One region of the Pseudomonas sp. 1L-B-1-E-C1 genome, then DNA from elsewhere that is predicted to be linked to it. Evidence: predicted binding sites of a transcription regulator. Region 1 holds the regulator's gene; the other holds the start of a gene.

Region 1 (4,207 bases):
CAGCAGTTGTTCGAATTCGTTGTCGGTGATGTCGTCCGATGCGCTTTCGGCGACCGGCTCTTCCACCACTTCTACCGGTGCAGCAACAGCTTCATCAGCCGACTGCGGCTCGGCCAGACGCGCCAGCGCGGCCAGCAGTTCCGGCGTGGCGGCGGTGATCGGTGCACGCTCGCGGACTTCGCTGAACATGCTGTTCACCGCGTCCAGTGCTTCCAGCACAACGTCCATCAGTTCTGCATCAACGCGACGCTCACCCTTACGGAGGATGTCGAACACGTTTTCGGCGATGTGACAGCACTCCACCAGCTCATTGAGCTGAAGGAAGCCGGCGCCCCCTTTTACAGTGTGGAAACCGCGAAAAATTGCATTGAGCAGATCTGCATCATCCGGGCGGCTTTCCAGCTCGACCAGTTGTTCGGACAGTTGCTCAAGAATCTCGCCGGCCTCAACCAGGAAATCCTGAAGGATCTCTTCATCGGCGCCGAAGCTCATTAATGGGGTGCTCCTACAGGTCTAAAAACCCAAAAAACCTGAAATTCCGAAATACTAGAATCCAAGGCTGGATAACAAATCGTCCACATCGTCCTGACCGGACACAACGTCTTCTCGTTTATCGGCATGAATCTGCGGACCTTCACCCTGCGAGAGATGTTTTTGTGGATCTTTTTCGGCAAGCATTGCGGCGCGGTCATGTTCGATGCCCGCAAAGCGGTCGACCTGACTGGCCATGAGCACGAGTTTGAGCAGATTGCTTTCGACTTCGGTGACCAGTTGGGTCACACGCTTGATCACCTGACCGGTGAGGTCCTGGTAATCCTGAGCCAGCAGGATGTCGTTGAGGTTGCTCGACACCGCACGGTTGTCCGTGCTGCTGCGTGACAGAAAACCGTCGACCCGGCGCGCCAGCTCACGGAACTCTTCAGCCCCGACCTCGCGACGCATGAAGCGGCCCCAATCGGCACTCAACGTCTGCGCTTCATCAGCCAGACTGTTGACCACCGGCGTGGCGCTTTCCACCAGATCCATGGTGCGGTTGGCCGCGGCTTCCGTCAGCTTGACCACGTAGCCCAGGCGTTCGGTGGCGTCGGTGATTTGCGACACTTCCTCGGCCTGCGGCATGTGCGGATCGATCTGGAAATTGACGATCGCACTGTGCAGTTCACGTGTGAGCTTGCCCACTTCCTGATACAGGCCGCGGTCACGGGTCTGATTGAGCTCATGGATCAGTTGCACCGCGTCGCCGAACCTGCCTTTTTCAAGGCTCTCGACCAGTTCGACCGCGTGTTTTTTCAGGGTCGATTCGAAATCGCCCTGGGATGATTCGTTATGCTCCATAGCTCCCCCGCGCATTCATCAGCCGATGCGTTCGAAAATCTTCTCGATTTTGTCTTTCAACGCTTGAGCCGTGAAAGGTTTGACCACGTAACCGTTCACACCGGCCTGAGCGGCCTCGATGATCTGCTCGCGCTTGGCTTCGGCAGTCACCATCAACACCGGGAGGTGCTTGAGTTTTTCATCGGCACGCACGTGGCGCAGCAGGTCGATACCGGTCATGCCCGGCATGTTCCAGTCCGTTACCAGAAAGTCGATGCTGCCGCTGTTGAGCACCGGAATGGCAGTGGTGCCATCGTCGGCCTCGACGGTGTTGGTGAACCCAAGATCGCGCAGCAGGTTCTTGATGATCCGCCGCATCGTTGAGAAGTCATCAACGATGAGGATTTTCATGTCTTTGTTCAATTCGACCTCCAAGCAGTCTTAAACGCGCCCAGCACCTGGACGCGCCACTTCAATCAATCGGCGCAGCACTTAAAGTTTGTCTGGAGCACAACGGATCGAGACCGGCGCCGTTGATCACCGCACCAGCCTCGTTTCGCAGTGTCCCCACACTGCCTTCAGCGCGCTCGCCACTCCCCCAAACGCCCCCGCAGACGGGCCGCGCACTGGCTGTGTAACTGGCTGACCCGCGATTCACTGACGCCAAGGACCTCACCGATTTCCTTGAGGTTCAGCTCTTCGTCGTAGTACAGCGCCAACACCAGTCGCTCACGCTCCGGCAAATTGGCAATCGCGTCCGCCAGCGCCGCCTGGAAGCGTTCATCTTCCAGATCGCGTGACGGCTCCATATGCGCACTGGCGCCATCCTCGTGCAGCCCTTCGTGTTCGCCGTCCTGCAACAGGTCGTCGAAACTGAACAGGCGACTGCCCAAGGTGTCATTCAGAATCCCGTAGTAATCGTCGAGACTCAATTGGAGTTCGGCCGCAACCTCGTGATCTTTAGCGTCACGGCCGGTTTTAGCTTCAATCGAGCGAATCGCGTCGCTGACCATCCTGGTATTACGGTGAACCGAGCGTGGCGCCCAGTCCCCTTTGCGCACTTCGTCGAGCATCGCGCCGCGGATTCGAATGCCCGCGTACGTTTCGAAACTGGCGCCTTTGCTGGCGTCGTATTTGGTCGAGACTTCGAGCAAACCGATCATCCCGGCCTGGATCAGGTCTTCGACCTGCACGCTGGCCGGCAGGCGTGCCAGCAAGTGATAGGCAATGCGCTTGACCAGTGGCGCGTAGCGCTCGATCAATTCGTATTGCGCGTCACGCGCCGACTTTTTGTAAAGATTCATGCCACTGGCGGTCATATCACAGGCCCTGCGGTTTGCTGCACGAGACGCTCGACGAAAAATTCCAGATGACCGCGCGGGTTGGCGGGCAGCGGCCAGGTGTCGACCTTCTGGGCGATGGCCTTGAAGGCCAGCGCACACTTGGAACGGGGAAAGGCTTCGTAGACGGCGCGCTGCTTCTGCACCGCTTTGCGCACGCTTTCGTCGTACGGCACGGCGCCGACGTATTGTAGGGCGACGTCGAGGAAGCGATCCGTGACCTTGGTCAACTTGGCGAACAGGTTGCGCCCTTCCTGCGGGCTCTGCGCCATGTTGGCCAGCACGCGGAAGCGGTTCATGCCGTAGTCGCGGTTGAGCAACTTGATCAGCGCGTAAGCGTCGGTGATCGAAGTCGGCTCGTCGCAGACCACCAGCAACACCTCTTGCGCAGCGCGAACGAAACTGACTACCGAGTCACCAATACCCGCAGCGGTGTCGATCACCAGCACGTCGAGATTGTCGCCGATATCGCTGAACGCCTGGATCAGGCCGGCGTGTTGCGCCGGGCTCAGGTGCACCATGCTCTGCGTGCCGGAGGCCGCCGGCACGATGCGAATCCCGCCCGGCCCCTGCAACAGCACGTCGCGCAATTCGCAACGGCCTTCGATCACGTCGGCCAGTGTGCGTTTGGGTGTCAGCCCCAGCAGAACGTCGACATTTGCCAGGCCCAGGTCGGCGTCCAGCAGCATGACCCGACGGCCAAGCTCTGCCAGCGCCAGCGACAAGTTCACTGACACGTTAGTCTTGCCGACGCCACCTTTGCCGCCGGTCACCGCGATCACCTGTACGGGATGCATGCTGCCCATGTTATTTCTTTACCTTGTCTTGCATAGACGGAGGCCACATTACTGGCTGCGCGTTCCCGATCGGAACAATGCGTGGCAGACCATCGATGTAGGTACAAAAACTGTTCATGATTACCTCAGCCAACCTGCTTGGTCGGGCTGTGATAGATATCAGCGAACATGTCAGCCATGGCTTCTTCGCTGGGTTCTTCCTGCATTTGCACGCTGACGGCGCGGCTGACCAGTTGATGACGGCGCGGCAGATGCAGATCATCCGGAATCCGTGGGCCATCGGTCAGGTACGCGACCGGCAATTCATGACTGATCGCCAGGCTCAACACTTCGCCGAGACTGGCCGTTTCATCCAGTTTAGTCAGGATGCAGCCGGCCAGCCCGCACCGCTTGTAACTGTGATAAGCGGCGGTTAGAACCTGTTTCTGGCTGGTGGTTGCCAGCACCAGATAATTTTTCGAGCGAATGCCACGCCCGGCCAGGCTCTCGAGCTGCATGCGCAACGCCGGATCACTGGCTTGCAGCCCGGCAGTATCGATCAAAACTACGCGTTTGCGTAGCAGTGGATCCAATGCCTGCACCAGCGACTGGCCCGGATCGACGTGCGTTACCGGCACGTTGAGAATGCGTCCGAGGGTTTTCAGTTGTTCCTGCGCGCCGATGCGGAAGCTGTCCATGCTCACCAGCGCAACGTTCTGCGCGCCGTACTTGAGCACGTAACGCGCGGCGAGCTTGGCCAGCGTGGTGGTCTTGCCC
Region 2 (4,207 bases), on a different contig from region 1:
GTGCCGGTGGCGCTGACCCAGCGGATCCACCCGGCGCCTCTGCATCCGGCGCCGATGGAGCCGCGCTTCTTTATCAAGCGCGTGCCGCAATCGCTGAGTACGGTGCTCGGCGCCGGTTTGATCATCGGTTCGTTTTATGGTCTGGCGCCGCTGTATGCCGCGCAACAGGGGTTGTCGACCGAGCAGGTCGGTCTGTTCATGGGTAGCTGCATTTTTGCCGGGTTGCTGGTGCAGTGGCCGTTGGGCTGGTTGTCCGATCGTTATGACCGCGCACTGCTGATTCGCTGCTTTGCCGGGTTTCTGGCAGTGGCGGCGTTGCCGTTGGCGATCATGCCGCAGGTGCCGCTGGAAGTGCTGTTCGTGGTCGGCTTCTTCTGTTCGCTGGTGCAGTTCTGCCTGTATCCGCTGGCGGTGGCGTTCTCCAATGACCACGTCGAAGGCGATCGCCGGGTGTCACTGACCGCCATGTTGTTGGTGACCTACGGCGTCGGCGCGAGTATCGGGCCGCTGCTCGCGGGTGTGCTGATGAAGTTTCTCGGTAGTCAGAGCCTGTATGCGTTCTTCAGCTTCTTCGCGCTGGTGCTGGTCTGGCGGATTCGTCCGAAAGCAGTGACCAACCTGCATCAGGTCGACGATGCGCCGCTGCATCACGTGGCAATGCCGGACAGCATGTCGAGCTCGCCACTGGTGGCGGCGCTTGACCCGCGTGTCGATGAGCAGGTGGTGCAGGAGCAGATGGTGCAGGATCCGGCGCCGGTCAATCCTGAACCGGAGCCCGAAGCGCAGCCGGAAGCAGTCGTTGAAACCGAACTGACCAGTGGTGATGAGGACAAACCTGCGCCTGATATCAGTGGCGGCAGGCCCTGAACCGAACATGAACAGCTGCGCATAAAAAAGGGCAGTCCCGCACAGGACTGCCCTTTTTGTTGGTCGCTGCGACTCAGAAATCGTCTTTGTCGAAACGTCGCGCTTCACGCTGCAGCTGGTAAACGAAACGCTCGACGTTGCGCGCAGCCTGGCCACTGATGTTGTGGAAGCGCAGACCGGCAAAGGTGATATTGAGTTTTTCTTCGAAGTGCAGGTAGCGCAGCTCGACCGATGTTGGCTGGTTGCCGAACAGCGGCGGGGCGACCAAGCGATCGTAGACCTGGCCCAGTTGCAGACGGTCAGTGATGTCGCCTTCGAAACGGAACTTGCAGCCGGTCGCCGAAATATCCAGCAGCTTGCCGTGCAGAGGGGTCTTGAGCTTCTCGCCGCCCAGTTCGACGCTGACCAGGTCGGTGAGTTTCAGTGCGGCGCGGAAGGCGTTGCGGCGCTGGTGGTAAACCACTTCGCTGGGCAGGTCGCCGGTGTAGAAACGATCGCCGTCGGATTCTTCGATGTTCAGCGTGCCGTTGCATTCCCAAGCGATGCGCACGCCGTCATGGAAGCCTTCGACCTTGAATGGTTCGCCAGCCTGCAGGAAACGCTCGCCATCGCGCGGGATCATTTCGTCCAGCGCGATCGTCGCGGTTTCGCGGTCGACCTTGATCAGGTAACTCTGAAAACGCTGGCTGCGCTCATGGAAGGTGATGATCAGCGGATCGTGGCTGTCTTGCAGCTGGCGCAGGTTGCTGGAGATTTCCAGTGGCGTGGTGAGCACCTTCGGAGGCTGCGGAGCGTCATCCGCGCTAAGGGTGTTGGACACGGTTCTTCAATCTCCAGACAAAATAAGACTACGGCTGGCCAGTATTTTGCCAGCATGTTGCGCAGGTGGATAGTGCAGGGCCACCGAATGGCTCATGCCTGGCTGAGCGTCCGCGGCTTGACCGGTTTGGCAAAGGTCCCGCTGGCGTCATAAAGCGCTGGCGGCTCGCCGCCGGTGAGGATCTTCAGCTGATTGGCCGTGGTCGCCTGCTGGATCTGGATTGACCGGCCGTTCTTGATATTGGCGTCCTGGCACTGCGCGATCAGCGCGGTCAGGGCATCGCCCTGAGTCAGCAACTGGTCGCCAATGCTCGACTGGCTGGCCAGTTGCTCAAGACCTGTGCGATCGGTCGGCAGATTGAGGCTGGCGAGGATTTCGCTGCGCTTGCGGCCATGCTGTTCAAGCAAAATGATCAACGCCTGCTTGGTCGCCAGAATTTCTTCCAGCAACGGCATGTCACGACCGTGCAAAGCGAGGGATTCGGTTTGCAATAACTCCAGCAATTGTTGCGCTGGAGCAAAGTCGTCGTTGATCAGTTGCAATAAGTTAGTGTCGTGCATGGCTGGCCTTGGGGTTTAAGCGTCCAAAAGCCTGGCGCCGGCAAAAGCCTAGCGCTGGGCTTCGAAGTTGAGCAGTTTGCTGGCTACACGGTTGCTGTCGACTTTATAGCTGCCATCGGCAATCGCGGCTTTCAACTCGGCCACGCGGGCTTTGTCGACAGCAGGTTGATCGCGCAGCTTGTCAGTGACCTTCTGCAACTGTTGAGCCTCATTGCTGAGGTGTACCGATTCCCCGCTTTTGGCGGCACTGGCCGGTTCGGCCTGGGTATTCAGCGGCGCGGAGGGGCTGTTTTCAGCGCTATCCTTGGCGTTGCTGGTACGTGTACTGCCGGTAAGTGACGAGGAACTGTTCAATCGGTTGAAATCGATAACCATGATAAAAAACCTCTGGGAATTTGGACGCTTGCCATGTTTTCGGCTATCCCCTGAAAAACTTTAGGCCCAATCAACCATAAGCTTGCATGCGCCGTTGCGAGACCTGCTGCGGCACAGTTTAGGGAAGCGACGGGATCGGCGCCAGTTTTCTCCACAGGGCTTTTACATGGCCACTTCGACCTGTCCCGGCGCAATCACCTGCGCCTTGATAACTCTTTGAGAATTAAGGTTTTTTACTCGAATCTGTTCTTTCATGCCGCCATTGGAGAGGGCTTCCCCCGGCATGCGTACGGCAAGGGTGCCGCTGCGCGCAGTGATCACCACTTGGTCGCCTTTGCGCACCACTTCGGCCTGTTCCAGATGCACCAGGGTGATGACCTGATCGGCGACCGTTGGTCGGGTCAGTTTCTGCCCGATCGCTTCATCGACCGAGGTCAGGAAACCCTGGTTGATCGTGCTGACATCGCGCTCGCGCAACGTCACGTCCTGCGGCTCGATGATGCCGGCGCGTTTCAGCGGACGAGTGGTTGTGACGATCTCGCGAAACAGGCGGACTTGAGCGGGTACGAACACCGTCCAGGGCGAGCTGCCTTCGCACCGGACCTTCACGGTAACGCGGCCCAGCGGGCGCGCCGGGCTCTCCAGAGTGGCTGTCAATTCCTTGTCGCACATGGGCATGCGCATGCGCGGGTCGAGCTGGTTGACTTCGATTTCGTAGCGGCCTTCCGTTTGACTGGAAGCCAAATAGTCTTCTACGGTGAATTCAAGAAAGCCCTGAGTCACGCCGATAAGCATATCAGGCAAGGTAACCGCATCTGCATTGGCAGGACTGCCGGCAAGCAAGCAGCAAACGGCGGACACCGCGCAAAGCCCTTTGCGAAGGGAAGATGTCAGGCGTCGGGAAAATGTCGTTTGAGCGTTCATACGAGTTAAAAAGCAAGCGCCGTGCCGTTTAGCAATGAATGTGCGTCGCAACAACACTTGGCGTTGATGTAGGAGTCTGGGCATGGCTGGTGTAATGGATTCGGTGAACCAGCGCACGCAACTGGTAGGGCAGAATCGCCTCGAGCTGCTTTTGTTCCGTCTCGACGGGCCGCAGCTCTACGGGATCAACGTGTTCAAGGTACGGGAAGTGTTGCAATGCCCGTCACTGACCTTGATGCCCAAATCCAGTCCTGTCGTGTGCGGGGTAGCAAATATACGGGGAGCGACCATTCCGATCCTGGATCTGGCAATGGCAACGGGCTCCGGTGCGTTGAAAGACAAGAACAGTCCGTTCGTGATCATCACGGAGTACAACACCAAGACCCAGGGTTTCCTGGTCCGCTCGGTGGAGCGCATCGTCAACATGAACTGGGAAGAGATCCATCCGCCGCCCAAGGGCACCGGTCGCGATCACTACCTGACCGCTGTGACTCGGGTCGACAACCAGTTGGTCGAAATCATCGATGTCGAGAAGGTGCTGGCCGAAGTAGCGCCGACGCCGGAAGCGATTTCGGTGGGCGTGGTCGATGTCGAGACGCAGACCAAGGCGCTGTCGCTGCGGGTGCTGACGGTCGATGACTCGTCGGTGGCGCGCAAGCAG

What was found. Region 1 encodes FliA, which starts transcription of late flagellar genes. Its sites were predicted from a motif close to CTAAAGTTTNNNNNNNNNNNGCCGNTAA; they were not measured.
Region 2: a site for FliA is predicted at 2,659-2,686, ahead of flgM (flagellar biosynthesis anti-sigma factor FlgM). Genes of this name have one in related genera too.

What each region holds. Positions count from the first base shown of each region.
Region 1 covers NZ_JBXAWN010000012.1:106,223-110,429, reverse strand. Annotated here, with positions in the region: gene AC0Z4S_RS20960 (chemotaxis protein CheA) at 1-492, opposite strand, end outside; gene AC0Z4S_RS20955 (protein phosphatase CheZ) at 547-1,335, opposite strand; gene AC0Z4S_RS20950 (chemotaxis response regulator CheY) at 1,354-1,725, opposite strand; gene fliA (RNA polymerase sigma factor FliA) at 1,893-2,633, opposite strand; gene fleN (flagellar synthesis regulator FleN) at 2,630-3,460, opposite strand; gene flhF (flagellar biosynthesis GTPase FlhF) at 3,577-4,207, opposite strand, start outside.
Region 2 covers NZ_JBXAWN010000007.1:345,943-350,149, forward strand. Annotated here, with positions in the region: gene AC0Z4S_RS14935 (MFS transporter) at 1-867, shown strand, start outside; gene AC0Z4S_RS14940 (flagellar brake protein) at 941-1,687, opposite strand; gene AC0Z4S_RS14945 (flagella synthesis protein FlgN) at 1,780-2,247, opposite strand; gene flgM (flagellar biosynthesis anti-sigma factor FlgM) at 2,296-2,622, opposite strand; gene flgA (flagellar basal body P-ring formation chaperone FlgA) at 2,785-3,546, opposite strand; gene AC0Z4S_RS14960 (chemotaxis protein CheV) at 3,629-4,207, shown strand, end outside.